DNA from 2 places in the Baekduia sp. Peel2402 genome. Region 1 is predicted to be linked to the other one. Evidence: riboswitches for the same ligand, from Rfam matches in the RefSeq annotation. Region 1 holds a riboswitch; the other holds the start of a gene.
The links. A riboswitch is a leader RNA that binds a small molecule or an ion and turns the genes downstream of it on or off. The one in region 1 is predicted to bind ZMP and ZTP.

Region 1 (14,662 bases):
AGCGCCTCGGAGACCTCCACGAGCGTCTGCGGCCGGAACGCGTTGCGCACGTCCGGACGGTCGATCGTGATCTTCGCGATCCCGTCTCCGCTGAGCTCGTAGCGGATGTCGGTGAAGTCGCCGTCGCCGGGGGTCCAGGTCACTGCCATGGCGGGCAGGCTACTTTCCGAGCCATGGTGGTCGAGTCCTGGCTGGCGAGGGCGGCGCGTGAGCGTCCCGACACCCCTGCCGTCAACGACCTCACCTACGAGACCCTGTACGAGCGCGCGAAGGCCTCCGCGGCGGGGCTGCCGCGCGGCGCGCGCGTCGGGTTGGCGATCCCGCCGGGCGTCGATTACGTGGTCGCGCTGCACGCTTGCCTGCTGGCGGGCGCGCTGGTCGTGCCGATCGACCTGCGGTTGACGGAGGCCGAGCGCCCGGACGTCGACGTCGTCTTCGGCGGCGAAGTGCGATGCGCGGGCGATGCCGCCGACGTCCGCGACGAGCACGACCTCGACGACCCGGCGATCCTCGTGCACACCAGCGGCACCACGAGCGCGCCGAAGCCGATCCGCCTGACCTACGGCAACTGGCTGTGGAGCGCGCTGGGCAGCGCGGTCGCGCTGGGCGTCGATCCAGACGAGCAGTGGCTCTGCACGCTGCCGCTCTCCCACGTCGGAGGTCTGTCGATCCTGCTGCGCTCGGCGATCTACGGGACGACCGCGATCGTTCACGAGCGTTTCGAGACCGACCGCGTCCTCGACGCGCTGGAGCGCCCGGACGGCCCGACGATCGTCTCCCTGGTCCCAACCACGCTCGCGCGCCTGCTCGACGCGGGCCTGCAAAAGCCGCCCGCGCTGCGCTGGGCGCTGCTCGGCGGCGCCCCGCTGCCGCCCGCGCTGCTCGAACGCGCCGCCGACGCCGGCGTCCCGGTCGCGCCGACCTACGGCCTCACCGAGGCTTGCTCCCAGGTCGCGACCGCGGGCGTGCCGCTGTTCTGCACCCGCGTGGAGCTCGAGCCCGACGGCGAGATCGTCGTCTCCGGCCCCACCGTCTCGCCGGACGCGGGCGACGGACAGGACGTGCTGCACACCGGCGACCTCGGCGCCTTCGACCCGGACGACGGCACGCTGCGGATCGTCGGCCGCAAGGCCGACACGATCGTCACCGGCGGCGAGAACGTCGCGCCCGCCGAGGTCGAGGCGATCCTCGAAGCGCACCCGGCGGTCGCCGAAGCCGGTGTCCTCGCGCGGCCCGACGACACGTGGGGCGAAGCCGTCGTCGCGCTCGTCCGCCTGCGCCCCGACGCGCACGCCACGCCGACCGAGCTCATCGACCACGTCCGCGGGCGCCTCGCCGGCTTCAAGGTCCCCAAGGACCTCCACCTCATCACCGACCCGCTCCCGCGCACCGCCTCCGGCAAGCTCCTCCGGCGCGACCTCCGAATCCCCGGATAGGGTCGCCGCATGGGGAGAAGGATCTCGCTCGCGGCCGCCTGCGCGGTCGCCGTCCTGAGCGTGCCCGCGTCCGTCGTCGCCGCCACCCGCGTGGTCGACGCCCAGGCTGGGCCGTACACCACGATCACCGACGCGCTGCTGGCCGCCGCACCCGGCGACACCATCGACATCCACCAAGGCCATTACCACGAGGACCTCTGGGTCGACAAGGACGACATCACGCTTCACGGCGCGCCCGGGACGATCGTCTCCGAGACCGGGCCCCACGTCGTCGCGCTGATGGGCGCTCGCGCCACGATCGACAACCTCATGATCGCCGGCGGTCCCGGCGGCGTGCGCATCGAAGGCGACGGCGCCCGCCTACTCGACAGCACGATCCTGGCCGACACGAACAGCGTCGCGATCAAGGACGCGCTCGACACTCGCCTGGACCGCGTGCTGGTCCGCGCCACCGCGCTGGCCGGTACGGCGCTGACCGTCACGCACGACACGCCCGACTTCCTGCGCACCGTCGTCTCGACCTCGATCGTCGTCGGCGGTCGCGAGGGCCGCGGCATCGCGCTGAGCGACGGCGCGGTTGGCGACGTCACGCCGACCGGCGGCCAATCGCTCGCCGCGATCCAGTCCACGATCTCCGGCGCGCCGACATCGGTCTTCACGACGACCGCCGGCCAAGGCCACAGCCCGGACTTCGACAACTACAACTCGCTCGTCGACGGCGGCGACCGCACGGCCGGGTTCGTCAACGCCGCGGCGCTGGACTTCCACATGCGCGAGACCGCCGTCCAGGCGGGAGGGCTCCAGCTGCCCGCACACCTCGCGCAATACGCGCCGCGGGCCGACTATGACGGCGTCCCGCTGCCCACGTCCGGCAACGTCACCCCGGGCGCCTTCCAGTTCACCGACCGCGCGCCGAACGCGATCCTGACCGCCTCGGCGACGACCGTGCGCCAGGGCGCCACGGTGCGCTTCGACGCTTCCGGCTCCATCGATCCCGACGTTGGCGGTCGCATCGACCGCTACATCTTCGAGTACGGCGACGGCACGGTCTTCCAGCCGCTGACGTGGCCCACCGTCGACCACGTCTTTGCGCGTCCTGGCCGCTACCTGGTGACGGTTCGAGCGCTCGACTCGCTCGGGGCCGGGACGACGAGCGCGCCGGTGGCGATCACGGTCACCGATGCGGTCGCGCCCGTGCTGGGGATCACGACACCGCGCGAGAAGGCCAAGCACAAGCAGCTGCGCCGCAGCGGGCGCAAGCGCGTGGTCAACGTGCTGAAGGTGGCGGGCCGCGTGACCGACGACGGCGGCGTCGCGCGCGTCGACGTCACGCTGGCGCGCGGCAAGGTCACGCACACGGGGCGCGCCACGCTGGGCAAGGGCGCGACGTTCACCTGGCACTCGCCCGCGAAGGCCAAGCTCGCCCGCGGGACGTGGACGCTGACGGTCCGCGCGACGGACCGGGCGGGCAACGCGAGCCAGGCCGTGATGCACTTCACGGTCACGTGACGATCGATCCCGAGGAAGAGCGCGCCAACGCCCGCGAGCGATGGGAGGCCATCGCCCCGCAGTGGGAGGCCGGCGTGGACGCCTACCAGCGCGGCGCGCTGCCGGTCGCGCACTGGATGGTCGAGGCGCTCGCGCCGCAGCCCGGCCAGACGGTGCTCGAGCTGGCCGCCGGCCGCGGCGATGTCGGCTTGCTGGCCGCCGAGCTGCTGGTCCCTGGTGGCAAGCTGATCCTCACCGACGGCGCCGAGGCGATGGTCGAGGTCGCCAAGCGCCACGCCGCGACGCTCGGCCTGCCCGATGGCCTGGTGGAGTTCAAGCCGATGGAGCTGGAGTGGGTCGACGAGAAGCTCGCGACCCTCGACGGCCTGCTCTGCCGCTTCGGCTACCAGCACGCGGTCGACCCCGAGGCGGCGCTGCGCGAGGCGCGCCGCGTTCTGAAGCCCGGCGGCCGGATCGTCCTGGCGACCTGGGCGCCGCCGGAGGAGAACCTGTGGCTCTCGGGGCTGCCGAAGGCCGCCGAGTCGCTCGGCCTCGCCGAGCCGTCGCCGCCCGGCGCGCCCGGCGCCTTCGCGCTCAGCGACCCGACCCAGCTCGCCGACCTGCTCGAAGACGCCGGCTTCGACGAGCCGCGCATCGAGCCCATCGACCTGATGTTCAACGCGCCGTCGCTGGACGCCTGGTGGGACACGCTGCGCGAGTTCTCCTCCACGATGCGCCCGCTGCTGGAGTCCCTCTCGCCAGCCGACCACTACAACTTGCGCGACGCCGCCGAGGCGAAATGGGCGCCGTACGTGGCACAGGACGGCAGCGTCTCGATCCCTGGCCGCGCCCTGGGCGCCATCGCGGAAGCGTGACGCATAGACTTCCGCCAACTATGTACTACGACGACGACGCAGACCTCACCCTCCTGGACGGCAAGACCGTGGCCATCATCGGCTTCGGCTCGCAGGGCCACGCCCACGCCCAGAACCTCAAGGACTCCGGAGTCAACGTCGTCGTAGGCCTGCGCGAGGACTCCGCGTCGGTGCAGCAGGCCAAGGACGCGGGCCTCGAGGTCCTCTCGGTCGCCGACGCCGCCAGCAAGGGCGACATCGTGATGCTGCTCGTCCCGGACGAGCTGCACCGCCAGGTGTGGGAGTCCGACGTCAAGGACGGCATCGCCGAGGGCAACCTGCTGCTCTTCGGCCACGGCTTCTCGGTCCTCTACGGCGAGGTCGAGCCGCCCGCGGGCGTCGACGTCGGCCTGGCCGCCCCGAAGGGCCCCGGCCACCTCGTGCGCCGCCAGTACACCGAGGGCTCCGGCGTCCCCGGCCTCGTCGCGATCCACCAGGACGCCACGGGCAACGCCAAGGCGCTCGCGCTGGCCTACGCCAAGGGCATCGGCTGCACCCGCGGCGGCGTGTTCGACACGACCTTCAAGGAAGAGACCGAGACCGACCTCTTCGGCGAGCAGGCCGTCCTCTGCGGCGGCGCGTCCGCGCTGGTCCAGGCCGGCTTCGACACGCTGGTCGAGGCGGGCTACGACCCGCAGATGGCCTACTTCGAGTGCCTCCACGAGCTCAAGCTGATCGTGGACCTCATGTACGAGAAGGGCCTCTCGGGCATGCGCTACTCGATCTCCAACACGGCCGAGTACGGCGACTACACGCGCGGCCCGCGCGTCGTCAACGACGACACGCGCGCCGAGATGAAGAAGATCCTCGGCGAGATCCAGGACGGCACCTTCGCGCGCGAGTGGATCGCCGAGAACCGGGCCGGCCAGGAGAACTTCAAGCGCATCCGCGCTGAGCAGGCCGACACGCAGGTCGAGCACGTCGGCAAGGAGCTGCGCTCGCACATGGACTGGATCCAGACCGAGTTCTAGGTCTGATCCGCCGCGCCGGACGATGAGTTCGGCGCGGCGACCCGGTCGGAGGGACATGGCTCCTCCCACCGAATCGCTCTGGCCGCGGCTGGCGGACCTGCCGCTGACCGTTGAGGCGTGCGAGTACGACCGGCTGCACGCCGCCTTCCCGCAGGACTTCGAGCGCGTCACGACGCACGTGCGCCTCATCGGCGCCGGCGTCGACGGGCTGGGGGAGGACGTCTCGATCCACGTCGAGGACGGCGGCTCGCTGCACGAGACGCAGCTGGAGCTGCCGCTCGCCGGCGAGTGGACGCTCGCGTCCTTCACCGACCACCTCGCGACGCTCGACCCGTGGGTCGTGCCGCCCGAGTGGGAGCCGGCCCGGCGCTGGCGCAACTGGGCGTTTGAGTCCGCGGCGCTGGACCTCGCGCTGCGCCAGGCCGGTCGCGCCCTGCACGACGTGCTCGGCCTGGAGCCCCAGCCGGTGCGGTTCGTCAACTCGCTGGGCCTGGGCGAGGAGCCGTCGGCCGACCACGTCCACCGGCGGCTCGACCGCGCGCCGAGCGTGCGTTTCAAGCTCGACGCCGAGACGACCTGGTCGCCGGAGCTGATCGACGCGCTCGCGGCGACCGGCGCGGTCGACACGATCGACTTCAAGGGCCACTACGGCATGGAGGTCAAGCACCCGGAGCGCCTCGGCGCGCTGTACGACCAGCTCGTCGCCGCGTTCCCGGACGCCTACCTGGAGGACCCGCACGACCTCCCGGAGATCACGGCCAGGCTCGCCGGCCACGTCGACCGCGTCTCCTACGACGCGCCGATCCACGATGCCGACGACATCGGCGCCACGCCCCTGCCGGCGCGCGTGGTCAACGTCAAGCCGTCGCGCATCGGCGGCGTCCGTGAGCTGCTGGAGGTCTACGCACGCTGCGCCGCGCAGCAGCGGCCGATGTACGGCGGCGGCATGGGCGAGCTCGGCGTCGGCCGCGGCCAGATCGAGCTGCTGGCCGCGCTCTTTCACCCCGATGCGCCCAACGACGTCGCCCCGAGCGTCTTCCACGCCGATGATCCGGCGGACGCGCTGCCGGCCAGCCCGCTGCCTCCGCGCCCCGACGCGATCGGGTTCCGCTGGCTGACCTAGCGCGGACCGACTAGCCGGATCGGCCGGTGTTCACTGTCCGGCAACGGGACCCACCGCGACTCGTTCGGTACTCTCCAGAAGCCGTCGCGACTGGCGTCTCTGAGGTGGGCTACCACCGGGGAGCGGCGGCCCAAGAACCGCCGCACGCCTGGGCACCTTCATCCCGACCCCGAGGAGCCCCATGACGACGAGCGCAAGCACGCTCACCATCCCCGAAGACCTCAAGCCGGCCGATGGGCGATTCGGCTGCGGCCCGTCGAAGGTGCGGCCGGAGCAGCTCGCCACGCTGGCGACGCGCGACGCGCACCTGCTCGGCACGTCGCACCGCCAGAAGCCGGTCAAGGACCTCGTCGGACGCGTCCGCTCTGGCCTGAGCGACCTCTTCAGCCTCCCCGAGGGCTACGTCGTCGCGCTGGGCAACGGCGGCACGACCGCCTTCTGGGACGCCGCCGCCGCCGGGATCATCCGCGAGCGCTCGCTGCACCTCAGCTACGGCGAGTTCTCCAACAAGTTCGCCAACGTCGCCAAGGGCGCGCCGTTCCTGGCCGACCCGACCGTGATCAAGGCCGAGCCGGGCGACGCGCCCGCGCCGCAGTTCCAGGCCGGACACGACGTCGTCGCCTGGGCCCACAACGAGACCTCGACCGGCGTCATGGTCGGAATCGAGCGCCCGGCCGGCAGCGACGGCGCGCTGGTCGCCATCGACGCCACCTCCGGCGCCGGCGGCCTGCCCGTCGACGTCAGCCAGACCGACGTGTACTACTTCGCGCCCCAGAAGTGCTTCGCCGCCGACGGCGGCCTCTGGCTCGCGCTGCTCAGCCCCGCCGCGCAGGAGCGCATCGCCGAGGTCGGCGCGCGCACCGACCGCTGGATCCCCGAGTTCCTGTCGCTGACCACGGCGCTGGACAACTCGCTCAAGGATCAGACCTACAACACGCCCGCGCTCGGCACGCTCATCCTGCTCAACGCGCAGTTGGAGTGGATGAACGAGAACGGCGGCCTGGACTTCGCGGTCGGCCGCACGCGCGAGTCGTCGGAGGCGCTGTACGGCTGGGCCGAGGCGAGCGAGTACGCGACGCCGTTCGTGACCGATCCCGCCAAGCGCTCCTACGTCGTCGGCACGATCGACTTCGACGAGAAGATCGACGCCGCCGCCGTCGCCAAGGCGCTGCGCGAGAACGGCATCGTCGACACCGAGCCCTACCGCAAGCTGGGCCGCAACCAGCTGCGCATCGGCATGTTCCCGGCCATCGAGCCCGAGGACGTGCGCCAGCTGACCAAGTCCATCGACTACGTCGTGGAGGCCCAGGCCTAATGAGCGGGAACGGCAACGGCGCCACGCGCGTCCTGGTGGCCGAGAAGATCGGCGCGAGCGGGATCAACCTGCTCAAGGAGCACTTCGACGTCACGACGGCGTTCGACGTCGAGGGCTTCGACTTCGCGGCGGAGATCGGCAACTACGACGGCCTCCTGATCCGCTCGGCCACCAAGATGACGGCCGACCTCATCGAGAAGGCCACCAACCTGAAGGCCATCGGCCGCGCCGGCGTCGGCGTCGACAACGTCGACGTCCCCGCCGCGACCAAGCGCGGGATCATCGTCGCCAACGCGCCGGAGTCCAACGTCGTCACCGCCGCCGAGCACACGATGGCGCTGCTGCTCGCCCTGGCCCGCAACGTGCCCCAGGCCCACGCGGCGCTCAGCGGCGAGGGCAAGTGGGAGCGCTCGAAGTGGTCCGGCGTCGAGCTGGACGGCAAGGTCCTCGGCATTCTCGGCTTCGGCCGCATCGGCCAGCTCGTGGCCGCGCGCGCCAAGTCCTTCGGGATGCGGGTGCTCGCGTTCGACCCCTTCGTCAGCGCCGAGCGCTACAAGGACCTCGGCGTCGAGAAGGCCGAGAACTCCGACGCCGTCTACGCCGAGGCCGACTTCCTCACGCTGCACCTGCCCAAGACGCCCGACACCGAGGGCTGGCTCGACGCCGAGGCCATTGCCAAGTGCAAGGACGGCGTCAAGGTCCTCAACGTCGCCCGTGGGCCGCTGATCAACGACGAGGACCTGATCGCCGCGCTGGACAGCGGCAAGGTCGGCGGCGCGGCGCTGGACGTCTTCCGCTCCGAGCCGCTCACCGAGTCGCCGTACTTCGGCCGCCCCAACGTGATCGTGACGCCGCACCTGGGCGCCTCGACCGCCGAGGCGACCGACCGCGCCGGCTTCCAGGCCGCCGAGCAGGTCGTCGCCGCCCTGACCGGCGGCTCGGTCACCACCGCGGTCAACGTCCCGGCGATCAAGGCGGAGGACTTGGAGGTCCTCGGTCCGTACGCGCCGCTGTGCCAGCAGCTCGGCCACGTCGCGATGGTCCTCGCCGAGGGCAGCAGCGTCGAGAAGATCGAGATCGAGCTGCTCGGCCGGATCGCCGACTTCGACACGCGGCCGTTGGCCACCGCCACGCTGCTCGGCGTCCTCGCGGGCAAGACCGAGGAGGAGCTGAACGTCGTCAACGCGCCGTCGATCGCCAAGGAGCGCGGCATCGAGGTCGTCGAGGTCAAGAACGACAGCTCGCGCGACTTCGAGAACCTGGTGCGCATCACCGTGCACTCGGGCGACGGTCGCGAGCGCGTCGTCGGCACCACGTTCGGCCGCAAGAACCGCCCGCACCTCCTGGAGGCGTGGGGCCAGCGGCTCGACGTCCAGCTCGACGACCACCTCGCGGTCTTCCGCTACGGCGACCGCCCCGGCGTCATCGGCCGCATCGGCACCGCCTTCGGCGAGGCCGGCGTGAACATCGTCTCGGCCGCCGTCGGCCGCACCGACGAGGACGGCGACGCCACTGTCGCCGGCGAGGCCGTCATGGTCGTCACCACCGACGCGCCCGTCCCGCGCGACGTCGTCGACGCCATCGCGGCGTCCGACGGCTTCAGCGGCGGCCGCGCGATCACGCTCTAGCACGTCACACCGGAAAGGCGCCCCGAACCCAAGGTTCGGGGCGCCTGGTCCTGGGTACCGAACCTGACGTCATGTCGAGTCGGGTCACCTCGGTCCTGGCGCTGGTCGCAGCTGCCTTCGTGGTGGCTGCCTGCGGCGGCGGGGAAAGCAGCAACAGCGGCACGGTCACGCTGAACTGGTGGGCGGGCAACCAGCCCGGCGGCTCGTTCCAGAAGGCGGCTGAATACTGCTCTCAGCAGTCCAAGGGCGAGTACACCATCAAGGTGAACCTGCTCGGCACCGACGCTGACAGCCAGCGCCAGTCGCTGGTGCGGCGGCTGGCCGCGGGCGACTCCTCGATCGACCTGATGGCGATGGACGTCGTCTGGACCGCGGAGTTCGCGGAGGCCAAGTGGATCCTGCCGTTCCCGGCCGACAAGGTCGCCGAGCTGAAGAAGGATCGCCTCGAAGGCCCGCTGAAGACCGCCGAGTACGACAACAAGCTCTACGCCGCGCCGGGCAACTCCAACACCCAGCTGCTCTGGTACCGCAAGTCGCAGCTGAAGGGCAAGTCAGTGCCCAAGACGTGGGACCAGCTCATCGACACGGCCAAAGAGCTGAAGACGACCATCGCCTACACCAACGCGCAGTACGAGGGCACGACCGTGTGGTTCAACTCGGTCCTCCAGAGCGCGGGCGGGTCGATCCTCGACGGCACCGACAAGGTCGGCCTCCAGCAGGAGCCGTCGCTCAAGGCCATCGGCATCATGCAGCGCTTCGCGCAAGGCCCGGGCAACCCGTCGCTGCCGGCCGCCAAGGAGGACCAGGCGCGCCAGGCCTTCGAGGTCCCGACCGGCACGGCGTTCGAGCTCAACTACCCGTTCGTGTACGCCTCGGCCCAGAGCAACACCACGGTCAAGGGCTTGAAGGACGACATCGCCTGGGCGCCCTACCCGAGCGTCAAGGAGGGCGGCGAGGCCCGCGCCCCGATCGGCGGCTTCAACTGGGGCGTCGGCGCCCACACCAAGCACAGCCAGGAGGCCTTCGACGCCGCCACGTGCTTGGCCTCCGAGCAGCCCGAGCGCCTCTACGCGCAGCTCGACTCGCTGCCCCCGACGCTGTCGGCGGTCTACGCCGACCCCAAGTTCAAGAAGTCCTATCCCTTCTCCGAGATCGTCAAGGAGCAGCTCGATGCTGCCGGCGTGCGGCCCGTGACGCCGCTGTACGCCGACGTCTCGCTCGCGGTCTCCTCGACGCTGTCGCCCGCCGCTGACATCAAGGACCCGCAGACGACGCTGGACAAGCTCAAGAAGCGCCTCGGCGACGCGCTCGAATCGAAGGGGCTGCTGTGAGCTCGACGACGCCAACCGCTGCCGGTGCTGAGATCGAGCGTGGCGCGCTGAAGGAGAGCGGCGCCAAGCCGCGCCTGAGCGAGCGCACCCGCGCCGAGCGCAAGCTGGGGTGGATGCTCTGCGCGCCCGCCGTGGTCGTGATGCTCGCGGTCACCGCGTACCCGATCCTCTACGCGATCTGGTTGTCGCTGCACCGCAGCGACCTGCGCTTCCCGGACCGCACCGCCTGGGTCGGCCTCGACAACTACATCACGGTGTTGTCGTCCAACCTGTGGTGGAAGGATCTCGGCCACACGATGATCCTGACCGTGCTGTCGGTGATCATCGAGCTGGTCCTCGGCATGTTGTTGGCCTTGGCGATGCACCGCGCGATCATGGGCCGCGGCCTGATTCGCACCAGCGCGTTGGTGCCCTACGGCATCGTCACGGTCGTCGCCGCGTTCGCGTGGCGGCTGGCGTTCTCCAAGGCCGACGGCGGTTTCGTCCCGGCCGTGCTGAACCTCCAGGACGACCCGCTGATCACGACCTGGTCGACCTACCTGACGGCGATCCTGGCCGAGGTCTGGAAGACGACGCCGTTCATGGCCTTGCTGTTGCTATCCGGCCTGGCGCTGGTGCCCGACGACCTGCACGAGGCGGCCAAGGTCGACGGCGCCTCCACGTGGCAGCGCTTCTGGAAGATCACGATCCCGCTGATGAAGCCGGCGATCCTGGTCGCGCTGCTGTTCCGCACGCTGGACGCCTTCCGGATCTTCGACACGGTCCAGGTGCTGTCCAACGGCTCCAACCGCGCGATCGAGACGGTCTCGCAGCTGTCGTACAACACGCTGCTGATCCGCCTCAACCTGGGGCTCGGCTCGGCGGTGTCGGTGTTGGTCTTCGTGTGCGTGTTGTTGATCGCGTTCCTGTACGTCAAGTTCCTGGGGGCCAACCTGGCCCAGCAGCGGGGTGAGAACTAGATGGCCGTCGATCGCAAGAAGTGGTTCGGGTGGGCCGGCGCCGAGGCCGTCATCGTCGTCGCCGCGCTGTTCCCGGTGCTGTGGCTGCTGTCGCTGTCGCTGAAGGACCCGGCGACGGTCAACGACGGCCGGCTCATTCCCAAGACGTTCTCGTTTGACAGCTACAGCTCGATCTTCGACCAGGACATCTTCACCAAGGCCTTGCGCAACTCGCTCGGGATCGCGGCGATCTCGACGATCATCGCGGTGACCCTGGCGTCGATGGCGGCCTACGCGATCGCGCGCCTGGACTTCCCGGGCAAGCGCCTGATCCTCAGTGCCTCGCTGGCGATCGCGATGTTCCCGCCGGTGTCGATCGTCGGCCCGCTGTACGACATGTGGCGCACGCTCGGCCTCTACGACACGTGGGCCGGCCTGATCATCCCCTACATGACGTTCACGCTGCCGCTGGCGATCTTCACGCTCAGCGCGTTCTTCCGCGAGATACCGTGGGAGCTCGAACAGGCGGCCCAGATGGACGGCGCGACGCCGGCGCAGGCGTTCCGCAAGGTCATCCTGCCTCTGGCGGCGCCGGGCGTGTTCACGACGGCGATCCTGGTGTTCATCTACGCCTGGAACGACTTCGTCTTCGCGCTATCGCTGACGTCGACGACCAAGGCACAGACGGTTCCGCCCGCGATCCAGAGCTTTACCGGCGTGTCGCAGTTCACGGCGCCGACAGGCGCGATCGCGGCGGCGGCCATCATCGTGACGATCCCAATCGTCCTGATGGTCCTCTTCTTCCAACGGCGGATCGTGGCGGGCCTGACGGCCGGCGCGGTCAAGGGCTAGACGGGTTCCAAGGAGCGAGTCCCATGGCGGGCATCACCCTCGACGACATCACCAAGCGCTACGACGACGGCTACGAGGCGGTCAAGCACCTCGACCTCGAGATCGGCGACGGCGAGTTCCTGATCCTGGTCGGGCCGTCGGGCTGTGGCAAGTCAACGGCATTGCGAATGGTCGCGGGCCTGGAGGACATCACCGACGGGCGGCTGCTGATCGACGGCCAGGTCGTCAACGACAAGGCGCCCAAAGACCGCGACATCGCGATGGTCTTCCAGTCCTACGCGCTGTACCCGCACATGACGGTGGGCGAGAACATGGCCTTCCCGCTGCGGCTGGCCAAGCTGCCGGACGCGGAGATCAAGGAGCGCGTCGACAAGACCGCCAAGATCCTGGATCTGACCCAGCACCTGGACCGCAAGCCGGCCAACCTGTCGGGCGGCCAGCGTCAGCGCGTGGCGATGGGGCGGGCGATCGTGCGCTCGCCAAAGGCGTTCTTGATGGACGAGCCGCTCTCGAACCTCGACGCGAAGCTGCGCGTGCAGATGCGCGCCGAGGTCTCGCGGATCCAGAAGCGCCTGGAGACGACGACGATCTACGTCACGCACGACCAGACCGAGGCAATGACCTTGGGTGATCGCGTCGCCGTGATGCGCGCGGGGATCCTGCAGCAGGTCGACTCGCCGAAGAACCTCTACGAGCGGCCCGACAACCTCTTCGTCGCGGGCTTCATCGGCTCGCCGTCGATGAACTTCTTCAGCGGCAAGGTCGACGGGGACACCCTGAAGCTCCCGTTCGCCGACATCCCGCTGACCGACGCCCACCGCCGCGCGCTGTCCGATGGCGACGCGGGCCGCGGCGACCTCGTCGTCGGCATCCGGCCCGAGCACTTCGAAGACGCCTCGCTCGTCGGCGAGCAGTCCTCGCACGGCGTGGAGTTCGAGGCGCCGATCGACATCACCGAGTCGATGGGCTCCGAGGTCTACGCCTACTTCAACTACGAAGGCTCGGGCCCCGACCACGACGAGCTCGCCGACCTCGCCGCCGAGAGCGGCGCCGCCGACCTCCCGGACACCGAAGGCCGCGCCGTCGCGCGCCTGGACGCGGAGACCTCGGTCAAGACGGGGGAGAAGGCGCGGCTGTGGATGGACACGAGCCGGATCCACCTGTTCCACGGGGAGGACGGCCGGGCGCTGCGGGCTTCGGATGGCGACGCCGCCGCCTCGTCGGGTGCTGGCCGCTTCGCCCGCGATGCCGACGCCTCCGACACATCGGCTTCTGACGTACCGCCCGCGCAGCCGCAGGCCTGAATCATCAAGGGCGTGAGGCCGTTGAGGCGTGGCGACCGTCTTCGGTGTGGATCGTCGCTTGTGGCGTTGCCGGCGGCGGGGATTTACAGCCGCATCAAGACATCAGACTCGGCCTCCACGGCGGTCCCTCGACCGCCGGGGTTCGAGGGACCAGGGGTTTCGGAGATCCGGGTCGCTGCAACCGGAATATGTCCGGCTCAAGCGACCCGCACCTCGAAATCGGGGTCCGGGTCGAGTTAGCGTCGATATACGACGCTAAAACGACCCGGACCCCCAATCGAGCGTCCTTCGGGCCCGAACCCTCAAACCCCAGGGTCGACGGACGCCCCTTGAGGCCCGGATTAATGTCTTGATGCGCTGTTAAATCCCCGCCGCCGGCAGCGCCCACCACGACGATCCACGCACACGGCGGTCGCCACGCCACACCGCTCTCACACCCTTTGATGAGCGAAGAACCACCAACGCCCCGCGCACCACCATCAACGCCGAGGCTCACGCGGACGACGACCGCCCCTCCGCATCCCGCAGCCGCGCCAGCACGTCCTCGCTCCACTCGTGCGTGCGCAGCAGCCGGTAGCGGTCGGATCCAACCCGCAGATAGGCGTCGGCCTCGGTCCCGGAGCGACCCAGCATCCCCGCGTCGCGAAGCAGCGTCACCACCGGCACGTACTCCTCCTCGTACCAGCGCCGCGCCAGCTCGCGCCGATCGATCAAGCGCGAATGCTCCTGACACCACCGCCAGCCCCAGGCCTCGACGTTCTCCGCCAGCCTCCCGAAGTCCCACGGATCGCTCGGCCGCACCCGCTCGCGCGCCTCACGCGGCAGCGGCACGCGCTCGAAGAAGACGCGCTCGTGGGACTTCAGCGGCAAGTCGGCGCGCAGCAGGTCCCGCCCGGCGCCCACGCGGGTCACGACGTCGGTCACGTGCGCCTCGATGTCGCCATGACCCAAAGCCCGTGCGACCGACACCCGATGGTGCCCGTCGCGGACGAAGTACGCGTCGCCGACCCGGTAGACATCGATCGGCGGCATCGGCTCGCCGCGCCGCATCGCCGCCGCGATCCGCTCCCAGCGCGCGCGCACCGCCGGCGACGTCGGCCGGAAGTGCCGGTCAAAGCCCTGCAACTTGTCGACCGTCCCGACGATCGCATCCAACGGGATGACGCGAAGCCCCGCGTCGCGCTCTTGCAGGCGTCCCAGCGCGCCGACGACCTCGTCGAAGGGCAGGATGTGGTCGACGTCGCCGGGCTCGCGCCGCATCCACCGCAGCAGGCGGGACAAGGCCAGGCGGCGGCGCGCGCGCAGGAAGTCGTCCTGGGCGTCGGCACCTGCCATGCCGGTGGTGCGCGGGGGCACCTTCAG
Region 2 (14,662 bases), 1.1 Mb from region 1:
GGGACGCAGTCGCTGCACACCAACTCCTACGACGAGGCGCTCGCGCTGCCGACCGAGGAGGCCGTGCGGATCGCGCTGCGCACGCAGCAGATCATCGCCCACGAGACCGGCGTCACCTCCACCATCGATCCGCTCGGCGGCTCCTACTTCGTCGAGTCGCTGACCGACGAGATGGAGGCCGCGGCCTACGACTACTTCCGCCGCATCGACGAGCTCGGCGGGATGGTCGAGGCCGTCAAGCAGAACTTCTGCCAGCGCGAGATCGCCGACGCGTCCTATGAGCTCCAGGGCCGCATCGACCACGGCGACCGCGTCGTCGTCGGCGTCAACCGCTACACGGAGGGCGACGACGCCCAGACGCCGATCCTGCGCATCGACCCGGCGCTGGAGCGCAAGCAGGTCGACCGCGTCGCCGCCGTCCGCGGGCGCCGCGACGGCACCGCTGTGGAGGCCGCGCTGAGCGCCCTGAAGGACGCCGCCGCGCGTCCTGAGGAGAACCTCATGCCGCATCTCCTGGACGCGGCGCGGGTTCACGCCACCGAAGGTGAGATCATCAAGGCGTTGCAGGCCGTCTTCGGGTCGTACACCGAGACGCCGGTGTTCTAGGTCCCAACCGCTCTCCAGGAGAAGCCTCGTCCCATGAAGAAGCCCCTCGTCGGCGCCGCCGTCGCCGCGATCGCCGCAGGCGCCCTGGCGGTTCCCGCCCTGGCCGCCACCAAGACCGTCCAGGTCAAGGACAACAAGTTCGTCGCCAGCTCGATCACGGTCAAGAAGGGCACGACCGTCAAGTGGGTCTGGAAGGGCGAGGCGCCCCACGACGTCTCCGTGACCAAGGGCCCGGCCAAGTTCAAGTCGAAGGTCCAGACCTCCGGCAGCTTCTCCAAGAAGCTGACGAAGAAGGGCACCTACTCGATCGTCTGCACGATCCACGCGCCCGGCATGAAGATGACCGTCAAGGTCAAGTAGCGCGCGCGGGGCGGGCGGGGACCGGGTCCTACTCGAGATCCAGCTTCAGCTGCGCGCTGGGCCGGAGCCGCTGCACCCGCGGCGGCTCCGCGCCCGGTCCGCCCGCCGGCTTGAAGACCGTCACCACGTCGCGCGCGGACAAGGGCCCCGACGGGCGCCCGTCGCAGCGCTCGATGCCCAGCCGCCCGAGGCGGATCGCGGTCACGACGGCGTGGAACTGCCCGGTCGCGCCCCGCGCGAGCACCACGTCGCCGACCTTGATCTCCGCCATCGCGGGCAGCCTATCCAGACGTCGATGCGCGAGACCGGCCCCGGACGCTACGATCCGCGCGCCTCCGGACCGGGCGCTGTTCCCATCTCGGCCGGAAGGAGCCACTCATGTCTGCGACTCCCACACAGCGCAAGATCCGCGTCGTCGTCGCCAAGCCCGGACTCGACGGGCACGACCGCGGAGCCAAGATCATCGCCCGTGCCCTGCGTGACGCAGGCATGGAGGTCATCTACACCGGCCTGCACCAGACGCCGGAGCAGATCGTGGAGACCGTGATCCAAGAGGACGCCGACGCCGTCGGGCTGTCGATCCTCTCGGGCGCGCACATGACGCTCGTGCCCCGCATCGTCGAGCTGCTCAAGGAGCAGGGCATCGACGACGTGCTGATCACCGTCGGCGGGACGATCCCCAGCGACGACATCCAGCCGCTCAAGGACCTGGGCGTCTCCGAGGTGTTCACGCCCGGGGCGCCGACGCAGGCCATCATCGACTTCATCCGGTCCGCCGTCGAGGCCTCGCCTCGGCAGGGCGTCTAGAACGGACGCCGGACCGGCCGTGAGAAGCGCAGGATTCTTGTGGTCTCTGCGCCCGATTGACTCGTCAGTCAACGAAGCAGGTACCATCCCGAATGACCGTTCGCCAGAGGAGGCCCTGACACCGTGAAGATCGCCGTGTTGGTCAAGGAAGTCCCGGACGCCGCCGTCCAGAAGCGCATCGACCCGAGCACCGGTCGCCTGGACCGCTCCGGGGAGAAGAACCTCAACCCGTATGACACGCATGCCATCGAGGCTGCGATGCAGATCAAGGAGGGTGGCGCCGTCCCGGTCGAGGAGATCGTGGCCGTCACCATGGGCCCCGAGTCCGCCGTGCGCGCGTTGCACAAGGCCGTCTCGCTGGGCGCCGACCGCTCCGTGCACCTGAGCGACGCGGCCCTCGCGGGCTCCGACGTGGCCGCCACCGGCTACGCGCTCGCCCAGGTCCTGAAGCGTGAGAACCCCGACCTCGTCCTGCTGGGTCAGCAGAGCGACGACGGCGAGTGCTACACGATCGGCGCCGTCGTGGCCGAGTACCTCGGTCAGCCGTCGCTGACCCAGGTCATCAAGCTCGACATCGCCGGCACGGAGCTCACCTGCGAGCGCCAGGCCGAGTACGGCTACGACACCGTCAAGGTCACGCTGCCCGCCGTCATCTCGGTCGGCGACGCGATCAACGAGCCGCGCTACCCGTCGCTGAAGGCGATCATGGGCGCCAAGAAGAAGCCGCTCGAGACGGTCTCGGCCGGCGACGCGGACATCGACGCCGGCAAGGTCGGCGCCGAGGGCTCCAACGTGCAGTGCGGCGACTTCAAGGCTCCGCCGTCGAAGTCCGCCGGCACGATCATCGAAGACGAGGACACGGATGACACCGTGGCCAAGATCGTGGCCTGGCTCGACGAGCGCAAGCTCCTGGCTTAGAGAGGACTGACAGCGATGAGCAACATCCTGGTCTACGCGCTCCACTACGAGGGCGCCTTCAACAAGAACTCGCTCGGCGCCGTCTCCGAGGCCTCGCGCCTCGCGGGCGAGCTGGGCGGCGAGGCCCACGCGGTCGTCATCGGCGAGGGCATCAGCGACGAGCTGGCCGCCACGCTCGGTAAGTACGGCGCCAAGAAGGTCATCAAGGCTGAGGGCCCCGAGGGCCTCGCGGGCCCGGTCATCGGCGTCCTGGGCAAGCTGTTCGACAACGGCGGCTACGAGTACGCCGTCTTCGGCGGCGGCCTCCTGGGCTTCGAGATCGGCGCTGGTTTGGCCGCGCGCATCAACGCCGGCGTGACCATGGAGGTCACAGGCGTCAACGTCGACGGCGGCAAGCTCGTCGCCGAGCGCCCGATCCTCGGCGACTCGTCGATCTCCACCTCCCGCTACAAGGGCAAGGGCATCATCATCGCCCGCCTGAACGCGTTCGAGATCAAGGAGACCGGCAGCGACGCGCCGGTCGAGAACATCTCGGTCGAGCTGTCGCCGCAGGCGCAGCAGGCGACGATCGTCACGCGCGGTGAGCAGCGCGGCGCCGACGTCGACATCGAGGGCGCGAACATCCTCGTCGCCGGTGGCCGTGGCCTCGGCAAGGCCGAGGGCTTCGAGCTCTGCGCCGACCTCGCGAAGGCCTTCGGCGGCAACTCCGCCGTCGCCGCCACGCGCGCGGTGGTCGACGCCGGCTGGTACCCCTACGCGGCGCAGATCGGCCAGACGGGCAAGACCGTCGCGCCGAAGCTGTACCTCGCGGCGGGCATCTCCGGCGCGATCCAGCACAAGGTGGGCATGCAGGCCTCGGAGAACATCGTGGCCATCAACAAGGACGCCAACGCCCCGATCTTCGAGTTCTCGGATCTCGGCATCGTCGGCGACCTGAACAAGATCCTCCCGAAGCTGACCGAGGCGGTGAAGGCCCGCAAGGGCTAGGACCATGGCCGGCCGCAACGGCAAGGTGGCACCGGCGGCGTACCCGCCGCCGGTCGACACCCAGAAGGAGTTCATCAAGCGGGAGCTGGATCCCGAGGACGAGCGCATCGACGTCGGCGTCGCCATCGTTGGCGGCGGCACGGCGGGCCTCGCCACGGCCAACCGGCTCCTGCAGCTCCTCGCGGACGATCCGGAGACGATGGAGCGTCTGGGCGAGGTCCCCGTAGCGGTCATCGAGAAGGCCAAGGTCTGCGGCGGGCACAACCTGTCCGGCGCGGTCGTTCGGCCGGGGCCGCTGGAGGAGCTGTACCCCGAGTACTCGCGCGAGGACTGGCGCAAGGAGGGGTGGGCGTACGGCGAGGTCCACAAGGAGGCCGTCTACATGACGCCGACCTCCAAGCTCGCGATCCGGATCCCGCCGCCGCCGCCGTTTAAGAACCACGGCAACGAGGTCATCTCGGTGTCGGCGCTGGCCCGGTTCCAGCAGCGGCTCGCGGAGGAGGGCGGGGCCTACGTCCTGACCGAGACCGCGGCGACGCAGCTGCTCGTCGAGGACGGCCGCGTCCGCGGCGTCCGCTCCGGCGACAAGGGCCGTGGCAAGGACGGCGAGCCGCTGGGCAACTTCGAGCCCGGCACGGACATCACCGCGCAGTTCACGGTGCTGGCCGAAGGCTGCTGGGGTCACCTCACCGGTCCCGCGATCCGCGAGTTCGACCTGGCTGCCGGCGCTGAGCCGCAGACCTGGGAGCTCGGGGTCAAGGAGATCTGGAAGGTCGCCAAGCCGCTGGATCGCCTGATCCACACGATCGGCCCGTGGCCGGTCAAGATCTCGGCCAAGTACGGCCAGATCGGCGGCACCTGGATCTACCCGATGAAGGACGAGAAGACCGGGGACGACCTGGTCTCGATCGGCTTCGTCGTCGACCTCGACTACGCCGACGCGACCACGTCGGTTCACGACCTGCTGCAGCAGTTCAAGCTGCACCCGCTCGTGCGCAAGATCCTCGAGGGCGGCGAGCGCGTCGGCTGGGGCGCCAAGGCGCTGCCGGGCGGCGGCTACTGGTCGATGCCCAAACTGACGATGCCGGGCGCGCTGCTGGTCGGCGACTCGGCGGGCATGGTCGACACGGTGGCGCTGAAGGGCGTCCACCACTGCATCAAGTCGGGCATCCTGGCCGGCGAGGCGATCTACAACGCCCTCAAGAACGGCAACACCTCCCTGGAGTCCTACGAGGACGCCGTCGAGGAGTCGTCGATCGGCAAGGAGCTCTACCAGGTCCGCAACACGCGCCAGCCGTTCCAGAAGGGCTTCCTGCGCGGCGGTCCGCTGGTCAACGCGGCGATCGTCACCAAGGGCAAGTTCCCGCCCGGCAAGCTGGCGTGGCACAAGCAGGACAAGAAGCCGATGTTCATCGGCAACACGAAGGACGGCTACCCCAAGCCGGACGGCAAGTACACGTTCGACAAGCTGTCCTCGGTGTTCATCACGGGCAACGCGACCCGCGATGATGCGCCGAACCACATCCGCGTCAAGAAGAACGTCCCGCGCGAGGTCGCGGAGACGTGGCGCTGGATGTGCCCGGCCGGCGTGTACGAGATCCCGGAGGACGCGCCGGAGCACGGCAACGTCGACGTGATCGTCAACTACACCAACTGCGTGCAGTGCGGCGCGATCACGGCCAAGGGCGGTCGCCTGACGACGCCCGAGGGCGGCGACGGGCCGCTGTACCAGCAGACGTAGCCGAAGACTCGCCCAGAGGGCGAGCTTCGGTCGCGGGTGTTTGCCCAGAGGGCAAAACCCGCAAGCAGCGGAGAGGGGCGCCTGAAAGGGCGCCCCTTCTCGTTGTGCGATGTCTGCGCAACCATTCGGGTCCGCACCTGTTCAAACGGATGCCGCATGCCGCTCCGACGTCCCTTCCTCCTCGCCCTCGCCGCGCTCTCGCTCGCCCTGCCCGCCTCGGCGCCTGCCGCGTCGGCCAAGATCTCGCTGGCCGCGAAGGTGGCCGACTGCACCACGGGCACCGCCGACTCCGAGCGCGCCGCGGCGTTCACGGGGTCGATGTCGGCCTCGGGCGCCAAGCGCATGCAGATGAGGTTCCTGCTGATGCAGCGGTCAGGGACCGGGCCGAAGGGGACGTTCAAGAAGGTCGCGGTTCCCGGCTGGGGGTCCTGGGAGAAGGCCGACCCGGGGCGCAGCGCGTTCGTGTTCACCAAGCGGATCGAGGCGCTGACGGCGCCGGCGGGGTACCGCGTCGTGATCACGTTCCGCTGGCTGGACGCCAAGAACCACGTGACGAAGACCACGTCGCGGACGTCGGCGACCTGCGAGGTCGCCGATCCGCGGCCCGACCTGGTGCTGGGCGGGCTGGACGCGGTGGCGGCGGGGCCGGGGCGCGCTGCGTACACGGTCGCCGTCAGCAACGAGGGGCATTCGGAGGCCGAGCCGTTTGCAGTGACGGTGACCGTCGGCGGCGTCACGTCGGACCCGGCGATCCTCGGTCCGCTGGACGCCGGCGAGCGCGGAAGCGGGGCCGTGGCGGCGCCGCGGTGCTCGCCGGGATCGACGATCACGGTGACGCTCGACGTGGCCAACGCGGTCGACGAGAGCGACGAGGCCGCCAACGTCGTCCAACGCCCCTGCCCGCTGGCCTGAGGGACGGGTTCCAGACGGTGGCGTGACGCTACACTGGATCTCGATCATGAAGACCGCCATTCACCCGGAGTACGTCGTTTCGCACGTCACCTGTACGTGTGGCAACGACTTCTACACGCGCTCGACGCAGGCTGAGATCCACGTCGAGGTCTGCTCGCAGTGCCACCCGTTCTACACGGGCAAGCAGAAGATCATGGACACGGGCGGCCGTATCGACCGCTTCAAGCGTCGCCAGGCGCGCGCCGCCGGCACGAAGGACTAGCAAGCCCGCGCGATGTCGGACGCACCGCGCCCCGCCGACGGCGCACCCGCCGTCGGCGCCGGTGCGTCCGCTTCGCCCGTCGTTGAAGCTCCCGTCCCTGCCGTCGCGCAGGGCGAGGGAGCCTTCAGCGGCGATCTCGTCGCCATCCGCGACGCCCCCGTAGGCGGCCAGGCCGTCCTCGAGGGCGTGATGATGCGCGGCATCTCCACGTGGGCCGTCGCGGTCCGCAAGCCGCTGCCCGAGCAGCTCAAGCAAGGCGGCTTGGAGTCGGAGGAGGTGCCCCTCGGCGAGATCGAGGTCGTCAGCGAGCCGCTGACGAGCATCCTCAAGAAGCACCGCTTCTACCGACTGCCGCTTCTGCGCGGCGTCATCGCCCTGGGCGAGTCGCTGTCGATCGGCTTCAAGGCGCTGGCGATCAGCGCCAACGCGCAGGTGCCCGAGGACGAGAAGGAGATCTCGGGCGGCGTCTGGTTCGGCACCGTGCTGGTCGCGCTGTTGTTGGCGGTCGGCCTATTCTTCGTCGTGCCGGTCGGGCTGACGTCGCTGATCAAGGACCAGCTCGACTCCTCGCTGCTGTTCTGGCTGGTCGAGGGCGTCGTGCGCACCGCGATCTTCTTGGGGTACTTGCTGATGTTGAGCAAGCTCCGCGATCTGCGACGGGTCTTCGAGTACCACGGCGCCGAGCACAAGACGATCTCGTGTTACGAGGCCGGGCTGGAGCTGACGCCCGAGAACGCCCAGAAGTTCTCCCGCCTTCATCCCCGCTGCGGGACGAGCTTCCTGCTGGTGGTCATGATCGTCGCGATCTTCGTCTTCGCGCCGATCGGTCTGCCCGCCTGGTACTGGCTCGTGGCGACCCGCATCATCGGCGTCCCGCTGATCGCCGGCATCTCCTTCGAGCTGATCAAGTACGCCGGCAAGAACCGCCGCCGCGGCTGGGTCCGCGCCGTCATGTACCCCGGCCTGATGCTCCAGAAGCTGACGACCCGCGAGCCCGACCTGGACCAGCTCGCCGTCGCCATCGCCGCCATGAACGCCGTCCTCGACGTCGAGAACCCCCTGGGTGCGACGGACGAGGAGAAGGTGGGCATGGAGGTTGTCGCATGACGGCGCTGAGCGCCGCCAAGCGAGTGGCCTAAGCGCCACGCGCCGCCGCCAAGCGAGCGGCGTATCCCAGCCGTGTGGCGTTCGAGTGCCCGCGGGTGGGTGAACCTCGGCCGTCGGGGCAACTCGGAGGTCCGGGTCGCTTCGGCGTCGGTATGCGACGCGGGAGCGACCCGCGTCTCTGCTCGCCGGGTCCAACGGCATGTTTGTGTTCCATAGCGACACGAACGTGCCGTTCGATCGTGTCCCGCGGGCGGTCGCGTTGTCCCGGCGTCCCTGCGTCCCGGGCGGTAGCCTCAAACGTCGCATGATCGAGTCCCTCGTCGAGCAGATCGAGACCCGCTTCGCCGAGGTCGGCCGCCAGATGACCGATCCGGAGGTGATCGGTGATCGCAACCGGTATGCCGAGGTCGGTCGGGAGTACCGGCGGCTGGAGCCTGCCGCGAAGCTGGCGGAGGAGTGGCGGCATGCGTCCGACGACGCCGCGGGTGCGCGCGAGCTGCTGGCCGAGGGCGAGGATCCCGAGTTCCGTGAGCTGCTTAAGAGCTCCGAGGCCAAGATCGAGGAGCTGGAAGAGGAGATCCGGCTGTCGATGGTCGAGCCGGATCCCAATGACGACAAGAACGTGATCGTCGAGATCCAGGGTGGCGCGGGTGGGGAGGAGGCCGGCCTCTGGGCGGGCGATCTCTACCGGATGTTCACCCGCTACGCCGAGCGTCGCGGGTATTCCACAGAGCCCATGGACGTCGGCGACGGCAAGTACACGTTCGCGGTCAAGGGTGACGGCGCGTACTCGATCTTCAAGTTCGAGGGCGGGACCCACCGCGTGCAGCGCGTGCCCGCCACCGAGTCCCAGGGCCGGATCCACACGTCGACCGCCACCGTCGCGGTGCTGCCCGAGGCCGAGGACGTCGACGTCCACATCGACCCCAACGACCTGCAGATCGACGTCTACCGCTCCGGCGGCCCGGGCGGCCAGTCGGTCAACACCACCGACTCGGCGGTGCGGATCACGCACAAGCCCTCAGGGATCGCGGTCGCGATGCAGGACGAGAAGTCCCAGCTGCAGAACCGCGAGAAGGCGATGCGCGTCCTGCGCGCGCGCCTCTACGAGGCCGCGCTGGCCGAGCAGCAGGCAGCCTCCGCCGAGGCCCGGCGCTCGCAGGTCGGCACCGGCGATCGCGCCGAGAAGATCAGGACCTACAACTACGGCGAGCGCCGCGTGACCGACCATCGCATCAAGCTCACCGCCCACAACCTCGACGACGTGCTCGCGGGCGAGCTCGACGAGTTCACCGCCGCGTTGCAGGACGACGAGAAGCGCCGCGGCCTCGAGAGCCAGGCCGCGGCCTAGCTCATCGATGGCGTCCTCGCCCTTCGCCGGCGTCGGGGTCCGCGAGGCGCTCGACAGCGCGCTCGTCGCGCTGAACGGCGCGCGCGTCGACACGCCGCGCCTCGACGCCGAGATCCTGCTCGGCCACGCGCTCGGCGTCGATCGCACCGCGCTGTGGCTCGATCCCGACCGCGAGGTCACCGGCGACGCCGCCCGCTGGTTCCGCGACGCGATCCGCCGCCGGACCGTCGAGCGCGTCCCGGTCGCCTACCTCGTCGGGCACAAGGGCTTCCGCCACCTCGACCTGCTCGTCGACCAGCGCGTGCTCGTCCCGCGCCCGGAGACCGAGCACCTCGTAGAAGCGCTGCTCGACCTGCCCCAAGGCGCGCGCGTCCACGACGTCGGCACCGGCAGCGGCGCCATCGCACTAGCGCTCAAGGACGAGCGGCCCGACCTCAAGGTCAGCGCCTCTGACGTCTCGCCCGACGCGCTCGCCGTGGCCCGCGCGAACGCAGAAAAGCTCAACCTCAAGGTCTCCTTCTCCCAGGGCGACCTCCTCGACGGCGTCGACCCGCACGTCGACGTCATCGTCTCCAACCCGCCCTACATCCCGGACGGCGACCGCCCGACGATGATGCCCGAGGTCGTCCGCCACGAGCCCGGCCTGGCGCTCTTCGCCGGCGCCGACGGCCTGCGGACGATCCGCCCGCTGCTCACGCAGGCCGCGCAGACGCAGGCGACCACCGTCGCGCTGGAGGTCGGCGCCGGCCAGGCGCCGTCGGTCCGCGCGCTGGTCGCCGCCGTGGGCTTCCCGGAGGTCACGACCGTCACCGACCTCGCCGGCCACGAGCGCGTGGTCCTGGGCGAACGATGATCACCACCGAGCAGGCCGCCACCTTCGAGCGCTGCATGGCGGTCGGCGGCGTCGCGGTCTTCGGTGCCGACACGGTCTACGGCCTGGCCTGCGACGTCGCGTCGCGCGAGGCCGTCGAGCGCCTGTACGCCATCAAGGGGCGCCGGCCGGACAAGCCCGCCGCGGTGATGTTCTTCAACTTAGACCTCGCGCTGGCCGCGCTGCCGGAGCTGGGTCCGCGCACGACGACCGCGCTCGAAGGCCTGCTGCCCGGCGCGGTCACGCTGCTGCTGCCCAACCCGGCGGAGCGCTTCCCGCTGGCGTGTGGCCCCGATCCGACCACCGTCGGCCTGCGCGTCCCCGCCCTCGCGCCGACCGCCACCGCGCTGGCCGCCGTGCGCTGGCCGGTCCTGCAGTCCTCGGCCAACCCGTCGGGTGGCGCGGACGCCCGCCGCCTCGCCGACATCCCGCGACCGATCCTCGACCAGGCCGACCTGCTCCTCGACGCCGGCGAGCTGGACGGCACCGCGTCGACCGTCGTCGACCTGCGCCGCTTCGAAGACGACGGATCGTGGGACGTGATCCGCGAGGGCGCGGTCGCGGAAAGTTGCGTGGCGGCCACGCTGTCTTCGCTGTAGATTGCGGGCCGCCATGGTGATCGCCGTCGGGTCGGACCACGCGGGCTACCACCTCAAGGAGCACGTCAAGGCCGTGCTGCTCGCCTCCGGGCACGAGGTCATGGATGTCGGGACCGAGACGCCCGACTCGGTCGACTACCCGGCCTTCGCCGAGCAGGCCGCGCGCCTGGTCTCCGCGGGCCAGGCTGAGCGCGCCGTGCTGGCGTGCGGCTCGGGCGTCGGCGTCGCGATCGTCGCCAACAAGGTCGCGGGCGTCCGCGCCGTCAACGCGCATGACCCGTCCGAGGTCGAGATGGCCCGCCGCCACAACGACGCCAACACCGTGACGCTCAGCGGCGCGCGCCTGGCGCCCGACGCCGCCGACGCGATCGTCGCACGCTTCCTGCGCACCGCCTTCGAGGGCGGTCGCCACGCGCGCCGCGTGTCGCAGATTGCGGATCTGGACGGCAGTGCCGTTCAGTCTCCGGCCGTCGGCTGATACCGTCGAAGGCGTCGCGACTGGCGCCGAGGGAGGAATCGACCTCCGGGGAGCGACGAGCAGCACTTCTTTGCCGCGCGCCTGGGCCCAATCCATCGGATCCTTCCCAAAGGAGCAGCGCCGTGTCTTCCGATCTGAGCCCCGACTTCTTCACCCAGTCGCTTGCCGAACTGGACCCGGAGATCGCCGACGCGATCGCCAAGGAGCTGAACCGCCAGCAGACCACGCTGGAGATGATCGCTTCGGAGAACTTCGTCCCGCAGGCGATCCTCGAGGCGCAGGGCAGCGTCCTCACCAACAAGTACGCCGAGGGCTACCCGGGCCGTCGCTACTACGGCGGCTGTGAGTTCGTCGACATCATCGAGCAGCTCGCGATCGACCGCGCGAAGTCGCTCTTCGGCGCCGAGCACGCCAACGTCCAGCCGCACGCCGGCGCGCAGGCCAACGCCTCCGTCTACCACGCGCTGCTGCAGCCGGGCGACACGATCATGGGCCTCTCGCTCCCGCACGGCGGCCACCTCAGCCACGGCATGAAGCTCAACGTGTCCGGCCGCCTCTACGACATCGCTCCTTACGAGGTCGACCGCGAGAGCTCGCTGATCGACATGGACGAGGTCGAGCGGATCGCCAAGGAGCGCAAGCCCAAGCTGCTGCTCGCCGGCTGGTCGGCCTACCCGCGCGTCCTGGACTTCGAGCGCTTCCGCGCGATCGCCGACGAGGTCGGCGCGCTGCTGATGGTCGACATGGCGCACTTCGCGGGCCTCGTCGCCGCGGGCCTGCACCCCAACCCCGTGCCCTACGCCGACGTCGTGACGAGCACCGTCCACAAGACGCTCGGCGGCGCGCGCGGCGGCCTCATCCTCTGCAAGGAGGAGTACGCCAAGAAGATCAACTCGGGTGTCTTCCCGGGTCAGCAGGGCGGGCCGTTGGAGCAGGTCATCGCGGGCAAGGCGGTGGCCTTCAAGATCGCGGCCTCCGAGCAGTTCCGCGAGCGCCAGGAGCGCACGATCGCCGGCGCGAAGGCGGTCGCGGAGAGGCTCGTCTCCGTAGGCCACGGCGTGGACGTCCTCACCGGCGGCACCGACGTGCACCTCGCGCTGGTCGACCTGCGCGAGTCGGAGATCGATGGCCAGCAGTCTGAGGACCGCCTGCACGACATCGGCATCACGGTCAACCGCAACGCGGTGCCGTTCGACCCGCGCCCGCCGATGGTCACGTCCGGCCTGCGCGTCGGCACGTCCGCGCTTGCGACCCGCGGCCTGCAGGCCGAGGACTTCGCCGAGGTCGGCGACATCATCGCCACCGCCCTGACGCCGGACTTCGACGCCAAGCGCGACGAGCTGGCCGATCGCGTCAGCGCGATCGCGGAGCGCTACCCGCTCTACGAGGCGCTGAGCGCGGCGACGACCGCCTGACCGACGCGGCGATCGCCTGGCGCGCCAGGCGATCGAGCGTGATCGCGATCGGGACCGTCAGCAGCAGCACCTCGAGCAGCTCGACGGGCCCGATCGACCCGACGACGTAGACATAGAGCCACCACGAGATCACCAAGCCGGTGACCGCGCTGGCCAGGGCGAGCAGCAGACGGGACAGGGACATGACCCGTCTGCTGGTTCCACGGGCGACTGGTCAGGAAACGTCTGTGGTTCCCGAACGCGCCAGGATCCCTGCCATGACGGCAGCCTGGCGCGCGACGTCGTGCGCGGCGGCGGCGACGCGCGCGGCGGCGTTGGGCGACGGCATCGCGGCGGCGGCGGCCAGCGCCGCGGCCAGCGCGGCCGGGTCGTTGGGGTCAACCAGGACGCCGGCCTGGGGCGTGACGAACTCCGGCGGGCCGCCGTTCGTGGTGGCCACGACGGTGCGCGCCATCGCCATCGCCTCGAGCGTCGCCAGGCCGAAGGGCTCGATGCGCGACGGCTGGGCGAGGACGTCGCACGCCGCGTACCAGGCCGGCACCGCGTCGTGCGGGACCCGGCCGACGACCGTGACGCCCGGACGGCCTTCGAGCGCGCCGCGCAGCGGGCCGTCGCCGACGAACGTCAGCGAGCCGCGCCCGAGGTTCGCAAAGGCGTCGGCGAGGGCGAGCACGTTCTTGCGCTCGATCAGCGAGCCGACGCAGAGGATGCGCGGGTGGGTCACGTCCCCGCCAGCGGCGGCCGCTCCGCCCGGCCACTCCGCCGGCGCGGTCCCGTCCGGGTCGAACTGCGCCAGGTCTACGCCGAGGTCGCACACGTCGCAGGCCAGGCCGGGGAAGTGCGCGGTCAGGCGGTCGGCGAGCCAGCGCGAGTTGGCGATCACCGCCGCCGCGCCCCGCACGACCGGCCGCGTCGAGAGCCGCAACGGCGCGCGCTCCAGGTTCGCGACGTCCTGCCCGTGCGCCATCACAACCAGCGGGACCCTCGCCGCGCGCGCCGCCGCCAGCCCGGCCAAACCCGCCGGGAACAGGAAGTGCGCGAAGACCACGTCGGGCCGCATCCGCCGCGCCGTGCGCACCGCGTCGGCCGCCAAGCGCGCGTACTTGCCCTTCCCGCCGCCGCGCTGCCCGATCGCCGCAACCTCGACCTGATGGCCTTGCGCGATCAGCTCGCGGCGCAACGGCAGCAGGAAGCTGCCGAGGTCGGGCTCGGCCGGCGTGGGCCACATCTGCGTGACGAGCAGGATCTTCACGGCGTCGAGGGGAAGCCTCGCACGCCGACGCGCCGAATACCCTCCACACCTGATGACGGAGATCGACGCGGTCTACGCCTTCGTCGCCGCGTTCGCGGTGGCGGCGGCCCTGACGCCGCTGACGGCGCGCTTCGCCCGTCGCGTCGGCGCCGTGGACCAGCCCAAGGCGCGCGGCCTCGGGCGCGAGTCGACGCCGCTGCTCGGCGGCCTGGCGATCTACGCGGGCGCGCTGGTCGCCGGGCTGATCTTCATCCAGACCACGAGCCGCACGCACGACCGCTTCGTCGGAATCCTCGTCGGCGCGACGCTGATCACGATCGTCGGCGCGATCGACGACCGCTTCGACCTGCACCCGGCGGTCAAGCTGCTCGGTCAGATCGTGGCGGCGGTCGTGCCGGTCAGCGCGGGCGTCGAGGTCGGCAACATTACGGCGCCGTTCCTCGGCGCGGTCGACTTCGGCAGCGCCGCCGGGCCGATCACGGTCGTCGGCCTGGTGGCGATGATGAACGTCGTCAACTTCAGCGACGGCGTCGACGGCCTCGCCGCCGGGATCTGCGCGATCTCCGCGATCGCCTTCGCGATCATCGCCTTTGACCTCGATCGCTCCCACGCCGGGATCCTCGCCGCCTGCACCGCGGGCGCCGCCGCCGGGTTCTTGGTGCACAACTTCCCGCCGGCGTCGATCTACATGGGTGACTGCGGCGCGAACCTGCTCGGCTTCCTGCTCGGCTGCGTCGCGGTCGAGGGCGCGGTCAAGACGCAGGCGGTCCTGGCGCTGGTCATCCCGTTGGTCGTGCTGATGGTGCCGTTCTTGGACACCACGTTCGTGGTCCTCAAGCGCATGAAGTACAAGCGCAAGGTCTACGTCGCCGACGCCAACCACTTCCACCACCGCTTCAGCCGCATCGGCTTCTCCGAGCGCAAGACGTTGATCTACCTGTACGCCTGGACGCTGCTGCTCGGCGCCTTCGCCGTGTCGCTGCGGTTCATCCCGTA

Region 2: it holds a riboswitch for ZMP and ZTP, as region 1 does, so the genes downstream of both, glyA (serine hydroxymethyltransferase) here and serC (phosphoserine transaminase) in region 1, are expected to answer to the same signal.

Annotation. Positions count from the first base shown of each region.
Region 1 covers NZ_CP199582.1:737,908-752,569, reverse strand. The annotation lists gene menB (1,4-dihydroxy-2-naphthoyl-CoA synthase) at 1-149, opposite strand, end outside; gene ACT01A_RS03665 (AMP-binding protein) at 174-1,436, shown strand; gene ACT01A_RS03660 (PKD domain-containing protein) at 1,446-2,945, shown strand; gene ACT01A_RS03655 (class I SAM-dependent methyltransferase) at 2,942-3,799, shown strand; gene ilvC (ketol-acid reductoisomerase) at 3,820-4,809, shown strand; gene ACT01A_RS03645 (hypothetical protein) at 4,865-5,932, shown strand; ZMP/ZTP riboswitch at 6,009-6,093, shown strand; gene serC (phosphoserine transaminase) at 6,114-7,247, shown strand; gene serA (phosphoglycerate dehydrogenase) at 7,247-8,875, shown strand; gene ACT01A_RS03630 (extracellular solute-binding protein) at 8,947-10,206, shown strand; gene ACT01A_RS03625 (carbohydrate ABC transporter permease) at 10,281-11,165, shown strand; gene ACT01A_RS03620 (carbohydrate ABC transporter permease) at 11,166-11,996, shown strand; gene ACT01A_RS03615 (ABC transporter ATP-binding protein) at 12,020-13,300, shown strand; gene ACT01A_RS03610 (chromosome partitioning protein ParB) at 13,793-14,635, opposite strand.
Region 2 covers NZ_CP199582.1:1,792,564-1,807,225, reverse strand. The annotation lists gene ACT01A_RS08850 (acyl-CoA mutase large subunit family protein) at 1-606, shown strand, start outside; gene ACT01A_RS08845 (cupredoxin domain-containing protein) at 640-966, shown strand; gene ACT01A_RS08840 (hypothetical protein) at 995-1,237, opposite strand; gene ACT01A_RS08835 (cobalamin B12-binding domain-containing protein) at 1,345-1,773, shown strand; gene ACT01A_RS08830 (electron transfer flavoprotein subunit beta/FixA family protein) at 1,897-2,691, shown strand; gene ACT01A_RS08825 (electron transfer flavoprotein subunit alpha/FixB family protein) at 2,707-3,678, shown strand; gene ACT01A_RS08820 (4Fe-4S dicluster domain-containing protein) at 3,683-5,419, shown strand; gene ACT01A_RS08815 (CARDB domain-containing protein) at 5,576-6,331, shown strand; gene rpmE (50S ribosomal protein L31) at 6,378-6,593, shown strand; gene ACT01A_RS08805 (DUF1385 domain-containing protein) at 6,606-7,700, shown strand; gene prfA (peptide chain release factor 1) at 8,005-9,051, shown strand; gene prmC (peptide chain release factor N(5)-glutamine methyltransferase) at 9,059-9,904, shown strand; gene ACT01A_RS08790 (Sua5/YciO/YrdC/YwlC family protein) at 9,901-10,521, shown strand; gene rpiB (ribose 5-phosphate isomerase B) at 10,535-10,999, shown strand; ZMP/ZTP riboswitch at 11,006-11,093, shown strand; gene glyA (serine hydroxymethyltransferase) at 11,122-12,414, shown strand; gene ACT01A_RS08775 (hypothetical protein) at 12,353-12,598, opposite strand; gene ACT01A_RS08770 (glycosyltransferase) at 12,629-13,666, opposite strand; gene ACT01A_RS08765 (glycosyltransferase family 4 protein) at 13,719-14,662, shown strand, end outside.